One region of the Pseudomonas sp. LF020 genome, then DNA from elsewhere that is predicted to be linked to it. Evidence: riboswitches for the same ligand, from Rfam matches in the RefSeq annotation. Region 1 holds a riboswitch; the other holds the start of a gene.

Region 1 (4,412 bases):
AACACGAAAAACGGCGCCCCGTGAGCGCCGTTTTTTTATGCCCGTACTTTGTGGTGAGGGGATTTATCCCCGATGAACTGCGCAGCAGTTCCATTTTTTTGGGCTGCTTCGCACCCCATCGGGGATAAATCCCCTCACCACAGGTTTTGAACCCAGCCACAAAAGTCATCTGACTCAGGGTCTGTAAAGGTGCGCATGCCCCGCGCGATACAACGATGACTCGCTAAACACCTCACTGCCCAGCACCCGTCCCACCAGAATCAACGCCGTGCGCCGAAACCCCTTGGCCTCCACCTTCGCGGCAATATCCTCCAGTGTCCCCACCACCCAATCCTGATCCGGCCATGTCGCCCGGTGGATCACCGCAATCGGGCAATCGGCGCCGTAATGCGGCAGCAATTCGGCGATGATCTTCTGCAGATGATTGACCCCCAGATGAATCGCCATGGTCGCGCCATGCTGCGCCAGACTGCTCAACTCCTCACCCGCCGGCATGGCAGTTTTATCGGCGTAGCGGGTCAGAATCACGCTCTGCGAAACGTCCGGCAGTGTCAGCTCGGCGCCGAGCAACGCCGCACACGCTGCGGTCGCGGTGACGCCGGGGATGATTTCGAACGGAATGTTCAGCTCACGCAGATAACGAATCTGCTCGCCAATCGCGCCATACAGACTCGGATCGCCGGAATGCACCCGCGCCACATCCTGGCCGTTGGCATGCGCGGTTTTGATCAGTTCGATGATCTGTTCCAGATGCAATTCGGCGCTGTTGACCACGGTTTCGGCCTGATGCCCCTCCAGCACCGCAGCCGGTACCAGCGAGCCTGCGTAGATGATTACCGGGCAGCTGCGGATCAGCCGCTGGCCTTTGACGGTGATCAATTCCGGGTCGCCGGGGCCGGCGCCGATGAAGTAGACAGTCATGCAGAAATCCTGTGAAAAACGGGGCAGGGCAACGCTTCAGATGAAGATTGCTCATGATCAAACAGGGGGATTATCCGGATTTTACGCAGCGCCGGCCAATGCCAGGGTCGCCTGAGCGTATTTTTGCCGGGAAATCAGCAATTTTGCCGGTGCCTGAATCAACTGCTCGGCAAGGGCCAGGGCGGCACTTTCCGCCACGCCGTAGCAGCCGGTGCGCTCATAGGCGATCTGCGAATGGTGGCTGAGTCGCTGCTGGTAACTGGCCAGTTCGTCGCTGCTGAAATACAACAGTGGTAACGCAAGTTGTGCGGCCAGTTCCTGCAAGCCCGGTTCATCGCGCTTCAAATCGATGCTGGCCAGGGCCTTGACCGCTTCCAGCTCGATGCGATGCGCCTGCAATGCCTGATCGAGTAACGCGCGCAGCGTGCTGGCCGGGCAGCCGCGCTGGCAGCCCAGGCCGACCACGAAGGTCGGCGCTGCGCGGTCATCGGTCATGCGTGGTATTGACCATCGCTTTTGCGGCGGAACAACCAGGCGCTGATCAGGCCCAGGGCCAGCCAGAACGCCACGTTGGTCAACTGCGAAGCGATTTTGAACTGGGCTTCCAGCGCTTCCGGAGCGAGCATCGAATGCACTTCCGGTTGTGGTGCGCCGATCACGTGCGGCATAGCCAGAATCGCCACGCCCAGCAGCTTCATCAACCAATGACGGCTGAACACGATCAGGGCCAGACCAACAGCGGTGGATGCGGCGGTGCCGATCCACCACATCTGCCGCGACGCCAGATCGGCTGCGGCTGTGCCCGGCAGTTCAGGCGGCAGGCCCAAGGTCGGCGCGAGCACGAAAGTTGCGTAACCGGCCAGACCCCAGAGCAGACCTTGTGAGGTTTTGGTCGGTGCCCGCAGGGTGTACAGGCCGGCGAGCATCAGGGCGAAACCGACCGCCACCACCAGATTGCCACCGGTGGTCGAGACCACGCGTTGCCAGCCGTCTTCCGGTTCCCAGGCTTCGGCGTCGTGAGTGTGCCCGGCCATGGCGCCGTCGGCATGTTGGTGAACGGCCACCGGTTCGGATTTCTCGAAGGTTTCGGCCTGCAGAATCAGTGGCGAGACCCAGAAACTTTGCAGCAAGGTCAGCAACAGGGCGGCCAGCAGCCCGGTGAAACCTGCGGTTTGCGCAATACGCTTGATCATGGCGGCAGGTCTCAGTGGCACGGGAACGCGGCGCTGTGGCGGGTATCGTGGGCGGCGTTGTGCACCGCTTCGATGTGCGAGAAACCGGCGAAGTAAACCAGGCTGGCGCCGAGGATCGACGCGACAATCGCGGCGGTCAGGCGTTGGCTCAAGGTGGCGGTGCTGGAGATTTTGTCGGTGTTGCTGCCGGTGCTGCTGATGATCGACATGGCGCTTCCCTCTGGAGTGTCAGCGGGTGAATAGAGCGCATGAAAACCCCTGCGGGTCAGGCACGCAGAGGTTCGAACAGCGCCCGCCCACCGCGGGTTTGTTATGTTCAGCGACGCAGCATGCGTGCTGTGTGTTGCGGGCCGGTCTCCGGGCTCACGAGGGGTTGGCGTCTGGCCGACCTGCAAGCATCACCTTCCCATGCCGCATTGGCACAGTGGATCTGACGCTTCGCTCGCTTACCGTTGCGGGGGCAGCACCGGACTGACATGGCTTTGAGTAAAGCACATGATTCACCGGTTTCCCGTTTCACCCTGTGAAGGGCACCCGTAACAAGTTGTGTAGGAGAGCATGGGTGGGGATTTGAGTCAATTGAATGGGTATGGGGGTATATCCGTTGCTGCGGTAACGGCTTCCTATGGTTCCGCCCTTACGGCGGGTCACTTTTGGCAAACGCCCCAAAAGTAACCAAAAGGTCTGTGCCCTGACGTTCGGCCCTCGCCTAGGCTCGGGTTCCTTCGCTGCGGGATTCATCCGGGGGGCAGCGCCTACGGTTTGCTTCGCTGCACCTCCTCTCGCTGTGTTTGGCTGCGCCAAACGGTCGCTGCGCTCCCACCCCCGGATAAACCCCTCCACTCAGCCTGCCGACGGGCCTTGAGATCAAAAGCTTTACTCGAGCTAACGCTCATCGTGTTGAGTGGGGCGGCTTTGCCGCATGGGTTGTGCGTTTTCTAAACTGTAGGAGCCAGCCTGCTGGCGATGGCGGCCTGACAGCCGACCAATCTCTATCTGAATACACCCAATCCCCTGTAGGAGCTGCCGAAGGCTGCGATCTTTTGATTTGCTTTGGCTTTGGCTTTGGCTTTGGCTTTGGCTTTGGCTTTGGCTTTGGCTTTGGCTTTGGCTCTTGATGTGGCTTTTGATCTTCAGCCCCTTCGGCAGGCCGAGCGTAGGTGTCCATCAGGGGGGAAGGCGCGCAGCGCCATGCGGCGAAGCCGCATACATCGAGAGGAGGTGCAGCGAAGCAAACCGGAGGCGATGCCCCCGGATGGACACCGTAGCGAGGGAACACTGAGCCTCAGCGAAGTGCCGTACGCCGGGGGAAGCCTTTTTGGTTACTTTTTCGGCGTTTGGAAAAAGTGACCCGCCGTAAGGGCGGAACCGTAATCAGCAACCCCCGCAGCAACGGATATGCCCCCAATCCAAAACAACCAAACCCCGTAACCCGGTGACTGGCAAAAGTGACCCGCCGTAAGGGCGGAACTCTAGGGAGGCCGTTACCGCAGCAACGGATATGCCCCCAATCCAACCATTGACCGGTCACCACCCGATGCGTAGCCTTGCACCTTCGAGGTTCTTCGGCCCACGCCGAAGCTAAGAAGGGAACGCGGTCAAAGCCGCGGCTGCCCCCGCAACTGTGAACGGTGAAGTTCGTTGCCACGCCACTGCCAGCTCAATCCACAGAGCCCGCGGGAAGGCGCAGCGAATGCCGGGCCCCGCGCCTGAACACCGTCAGCCAGGAGACCTGCCTCGTCACAGATTTCTCACTACAACCGGGCGGGGTGATCCGGTGGCGAATTCTTCCGCGCGCACGCTCGCAGCGGATCTCGTCCCGTATGCCCGCCACCTTGCCAAAGGGCATCCGATGAAAACACTGGCCAAACTCCCCGTCACCATCGTCACCGGTTTTCTCGGCTCGGGCAAAACCACCTTGCTGCGTCATATGCTCGACAACGCTCAGGGCCGCCGCATCGCGGTGATCGTCAACGAATTCGGCGAGCTGGGTATCGACGGTGAAATCCTCAAGCAATGCACCATCGGTTGCACCGAAGAAGAAGCCACCGGTCGCGTCTACGAACTGGCCAACGGCTGCCTGTGCTGCACGGTTCAGGAAGAGTTCTTCCCGGTGATGCGCGAACTGGTCGCCCGTCGCGGTGACCTCGATCACATACTGATCGAGACGTCCGGTCTGGCCCTGCCAAAACCGCTGGTACAAGCCTTCCAGTGGCCGGAAATCCGCAGCGCCTGCACGGTTGACGCGGTGATCACCGTGGTCGACAGCCCGGCCGTGGCCGCCGGCACCTTCGCCGC
Region 2 (4,412 bases), on a different contig from region 1:
CCGCCCTTCCCGATAAACCGCCTCCGCCCCGCGCCCGCCATTCGGGCTGATGCCCCGGGCAATCGGCGTCAGTTCGGTGCTGGTCAGGGAATGATGATAGGTGTGACCGCGCAACGAACCTTCCGGCAGATCCACCGCTTGCAGTGCCAGTGCCGCCAGACGTTTTTGCATCACCGCCTCACCGCGCAGCAGGCCGACCAGCTCGGCGCGGGTGCCGTCGACATCGGTCAACGCGTCGAGCAGATAGAGCATGCCGCCGCACTCGGCGAGCAATGGTTTGCCGGCGGTGTGGTGCGCACGAATCGCATCGAGCATTGCGGTGTTTTGCGATAACGCGACGTGGTGCAATTCCGGATAACCACCGGGCAGATACAGGCTGTCGGCCTCGGGCAATCGGGTGTCGCGGATCGGCGAGAAGAAACTCAACTCGGCGCCCATCGCCCGCAGCAGGTCGAGGCTGGCGCCGTAGGTGAAGGCAAAGGCTTCGTCGCGAGCGACGGCGATGCGCACGCCGTCGAGCAACGGCTCGGCAGGGATCACTTCAGGCGCGGCGAATGCCACGGCCGGTGGCAGCGCTACCTCGCAACTGCTGGCCAAGGCTTCGGCGGCGGCGTCGAGACGCAGGTCGAGGTCATTCAGTTCGCTGGCCTGAACCAGGCCGAGGTGCCTGCTTGGCAACTCAATCCCGGTTTCCCGGGACAGCGCGCCGTACCAGCGCAAGCCTTCGGTGAGGCTGCCTTCGAGCAATTGCGCATGACGCAAGGTGCCGACGCGGTTGGCCAGCACGCCGGCAAACGGCAGGTTCGGCTGATAACGCGCCAGCCCCAAAGCCAGGGCGCCAAAGGTCTGGGCCATGGCGGTGCCGTCGATCACGCCGAGCACCGGCACACCGAAATGCCGCGCCAGATCAGCGCTGGACGGCGTGCCGTCGAACAGGCCCATCACGCCTTCGATCAGGATCAAATCGGCTTCGGCGGCGGCTTCCCATAACAGACGGCGGCTTTCCTGCTCGCCGACCATCCACATGTCCAGTTGATACACCGGCGCACCGCTGGCGCGCTCGAGAATCATCGGGTCGAGGAAGTCCGGGCCGCACTTGAACACGCACACCCTGCGCCCCTGATTGCGATGCAAGCGAGCGAGCGCGGCGGTGACGGTGGTCTTGCCCTGACCGGAAGCCGGCGCGGCGATCAGTACCGCCGGGCAGTGACGTGGTTGATTCAAAGTTCGACGCCTTTCTGCGCTTTGATGCCAGCCTGGAAGGCGTGTTTGAGCATGCCCATTTCGGTGACGGTATCGCCCATCTCGATCATTTCCGGCTTGGCCGCGCGACCGGTGACGATTACGTGTTGCATCGGCGGACGCGCCTGCAGGTCGCTGAGCACTCGATCCAGATCGAGGTAACCGTGCTTGAGGGCGATGTTCAATTCGTCCAGCACCACCAGGCCGATCGACGGATCACGCAGCAGCTCGCGGGACACTTCCCACGCGGCTTCGGCGGCGGCGATATCACGTTGGCGATCCTGGGTTTCCCAGGTGAAACCCTCGCCCATCACGTGAAAACGCACTTGCTCGGGGAAGCGGCGGAAGAACAGTTCTTCGCCAGTGCTGTTGCGGCCCTTGATGAACTGCACCACGCCGCACTGCATGCCGTGGCCCATGGCGCGGGCGAGCATGCCGAACGCCGAGCTGCTTTTGCCTTTGCCATTGCCGGTCAGCACCAGCACCAGGCCGCACTCGTCAGGCGAATTGGCGATGCGCTCGTCGATCAGGGCTTTTTTGCGCTGCATACGCGCCAGATGGCGTTCGTCGCGCTCGGGGGAATCGGTCATGGGGGAGCTCTCCGTTGAGGCTGGATAACGGCGGGCAGGCACAAGAATAGACGGCAAAAAGCCTGGCATCGCCCACCGTGATGCCGCTGAATGGATCAGGCCGGTCTCCGGGCTCATGAGCGGCGAATCGCCTGACTGCGCGCCTTCCCGCGTCGGTCGACACAGTGGCTCAAGGCGCAGTTTTCACTCATTTACCGTTGCGGGGGCAGCGCCGGGATCGTGATCGTTCTTCACCTGAAGACAACCCTCACCGGCTTCCCTGTTTCACTCTGTCGACACGCGTCACAGAGCACCTGAAACAAGCCGCGAAGGTTAGAGGGTTGGGGGTGGAGCGTCAATTAAAGAGGGGGCCGTCGGGCGAATAACTGCCGTCGATCAATTATCTGGCGCCATTCTTGTGCCACACTGATACAAATGATATCAAAGAGCCATGCTTTTCTCGAAAAAGCCCATCACAACAATAAGGATGATGACGATGCAAGGCATGATCATCAGCAACCCGCGCCTGGAATTCCTGCGCCGATGCTCGAACGCTGGTTTGACTGTATCGACCGCTACAACGCCATTCGCGGCGACAACGACACACCTTACTGGCATGACGAGAAAGCCAATCTCGGCTTGCTCTCTGCGGCGGCATGGATGGCCGAGCTGGTGACCCTTTGTAATACCTCGACCCGAAAGCAGAACGAGGATGGCGAGCGCAATGCCCGCGCCGATCTGTTCATTGCCGGGCCTGAGGACCGCGCTTACCTTCAGGCGACCCAGCGCTGGCCGCGGGTCAACAACCTCAATCTGACCCAGGCCCTGCTGGACATCACCAGCGAGGCCAAACGCATCAGTTTTGCCAGCGACCTCAAACTCGGCTGCCTGTTCGTCGCCCCGCAAAAGGTCCAGCACAGCGCCAGCCCCGAAGAACTGCAGGACATGGTCGACGACCTGCAAAAGGAACACTGCTGCGCAGTGGCCTGGTATTTCCCCTACGCCTACCGCAAATTGCGCAGCGAAGCGGGCAATTATCATCCGGGGATCGCCGTGCTGTTCAAAGAGGCCCGCGGTTGAGCGGTTGAACCATCGCATGCCTGTGCTTCTCTATGATTAGGTCAATGCATTCATAGGGAAGATCAGTAATGCGCAAGTCCCAGCTCGCTCTCGTCATCGCCCTCGCCGGAGGGCTCACCGCCTGTGGTGAATCCTCCAGCCTGCAAGTCTCCGACGGCACCGGCCCGTCACCGAAACTGCCCGAACCGAACAAGACCCTGATCCCGACGGTGAACATCGCCCCGGCGATCGGCTGGCCTGCGGGTGGTAAACCGACCGCCGCGGCCGGCACGCAAGTGGCCGCATTCGCCGAAGGCCTCGATCACCCGCGCTGGCTCTACGTGCTGCCCAACGGTGATGTGCTGGTGGCGGAAACCAACGCGCCACCCAAGCCTGACGACAGCAGCGGCATTCGTGGCTGGGTGATGAAGAAAGTCATGGGCAAGGCCGGCGCTGGCGTGCCGAGCCCGAATCGCATCACCCTGTTGCGCGATGCCGACCACGACGGCGTGGCCGAGACCCGCACCGTGTTCTTGCAAAACCTCAACTCGCCGTTCGGCATGACCCTGGTCGGCAACGATTTGTATGTCGCCGACACCGATCGCCTGCTGCGCTTCCACTACGAACCCGGTGCGACCGAGATCAAGACCCAGCCGATCAAAGTCACCGACCTGCCGGGCGGCACGCTGAACCATCACTGGACGAAAAACGTCATCGCCAGCAAGGACGGCAGCAAGCTGTACGTCACCGTCGGCTCGAACAGCAACGTTGGCGAGAATGGTCTGGATAAAGAAGAAGGTCGCGCGGCGATCTGGGAAGTCGATCGCGCCACCGGCAATCACCGGATCTTCGCCTCGGGCATCCGCAACCCCAACGGCCTGGCGTGGGAGCCCACCAGTGGCGCGTTGTGGACAGCGGTCAACGAGCGTGACGAGATCGGCAGCGACCTGGTGCCGGATTACATCACCTCGGTCAAGGACGGCGGCTTCTACGGCTGGCCATTCAGCTATTACGGACAGCACGTGGATGTGCGGGTGAAGCCGCAGAATCTGGATCTGGTGGCCAAGGCTATCGCCCCGGACTACGCCGTCGGCCCGCATACCGCTTCATTGGGCTTGACCTTCGCCGAAGGCAACAGCCTGCCGGCGCAGTTCAAGGAAGGCGCGTTCATCGGCCAGCACGGCTCATGGAACCGCAAACCGCACAGTGGCTATAAAGTGATTTTCGTCCCGTTCGCCGCCGGCAAGCCGAACGGAGCACCGGTGGATGTGCTGACCGGTTTCCTCGACAAGGACGAAAACGCCTTGGGTCGCCCGGTAGGCGTGGTGATCGACCAGCAAGGTGGTTTGCTGGTGGCCGATGATGTGGGGAACAAGGTGTGGCGGGTGTCGTCCGCCAAGTAACTTTTGCCTGACCTGAAACAACTGTAGGAGTGAGCCTGCTCGCGATGACGGTGTCACATTCAACATCAGTGTTGATTGATCAACCGCTATCGCGAGCAGGCTCACTCCTACATTGGACTGTGAGCTCTTTGAATTACGG

Evidence for each region. Region 1 has a riboswitch for cobalamin ahead of ACU680_RS04975 (CbtB domain-containing protein). Riboswitches for the same ligand answer to the same signal wherever they lie in the genome.
Region 2: it holds a riboswitch for cobalamin, as region 1 does, so the genes downstream of both, cobO (cob(I)yrinic acid a,c-diamide adenosyltransferase) here and ACU680_RS04975 (CbtB domain-containing protein) in region 1, are expected to answer to the same signal.

What each region holds. Positions count from the first base shown of each region.
Region 1 is NZ_JBRFIX010000002.1:188,660-193,071, forward strand. Features, by position in the region: gene cobM (precorrin-4 C(11)-methyltransferase) at 175-921, opposite strand; gene ACU680_RS04965 (cobalamin biosynthesis protein) at 1,003-1,416, opposite strand; gene ACU680_RS04970 (CbtA family protein) at 1,413-2,114, opposite strand; gene ACU680_RS04975 (CbtB domain-containing protein) at 2,126-2,323, opposite strand; cobalamin riboswitch at 2,446-2,667, opposite strand; cobalamin riboswitch at 3,656-3,868, shown strand; gene cobW (cobalamin biosynthesis protein CobW) at 3,967-4,412, shown strand, end outside.
Region 2 is NZ_JBRFIX010000017.1:13,006-17,417, forward strand. Features, by position in the region: gene ACU680_RS26265 (cobyrinic acid a,c-diamide synthase CobB) at 1-1,224, opposite strand, end outside; gene cobO (cob(I)yrinic acid a,c-diamide adenosyltransferase) at 1,221-1,832, opposite strand; cobalamin riboswitch at 1,914-2,144, opposite strand; partial or broken gene ACU680_RS26275 (hypothetical protein) at 2,308-2,891, shown strand; gene ACU680_RS26280 (PQQ-dependent sugar dehydrogenase) at 2,960-4,273, shown strand; gene ACU680_RS26285 (C40 family peptidase) at 4,407-4,412, opposite strand, start outside.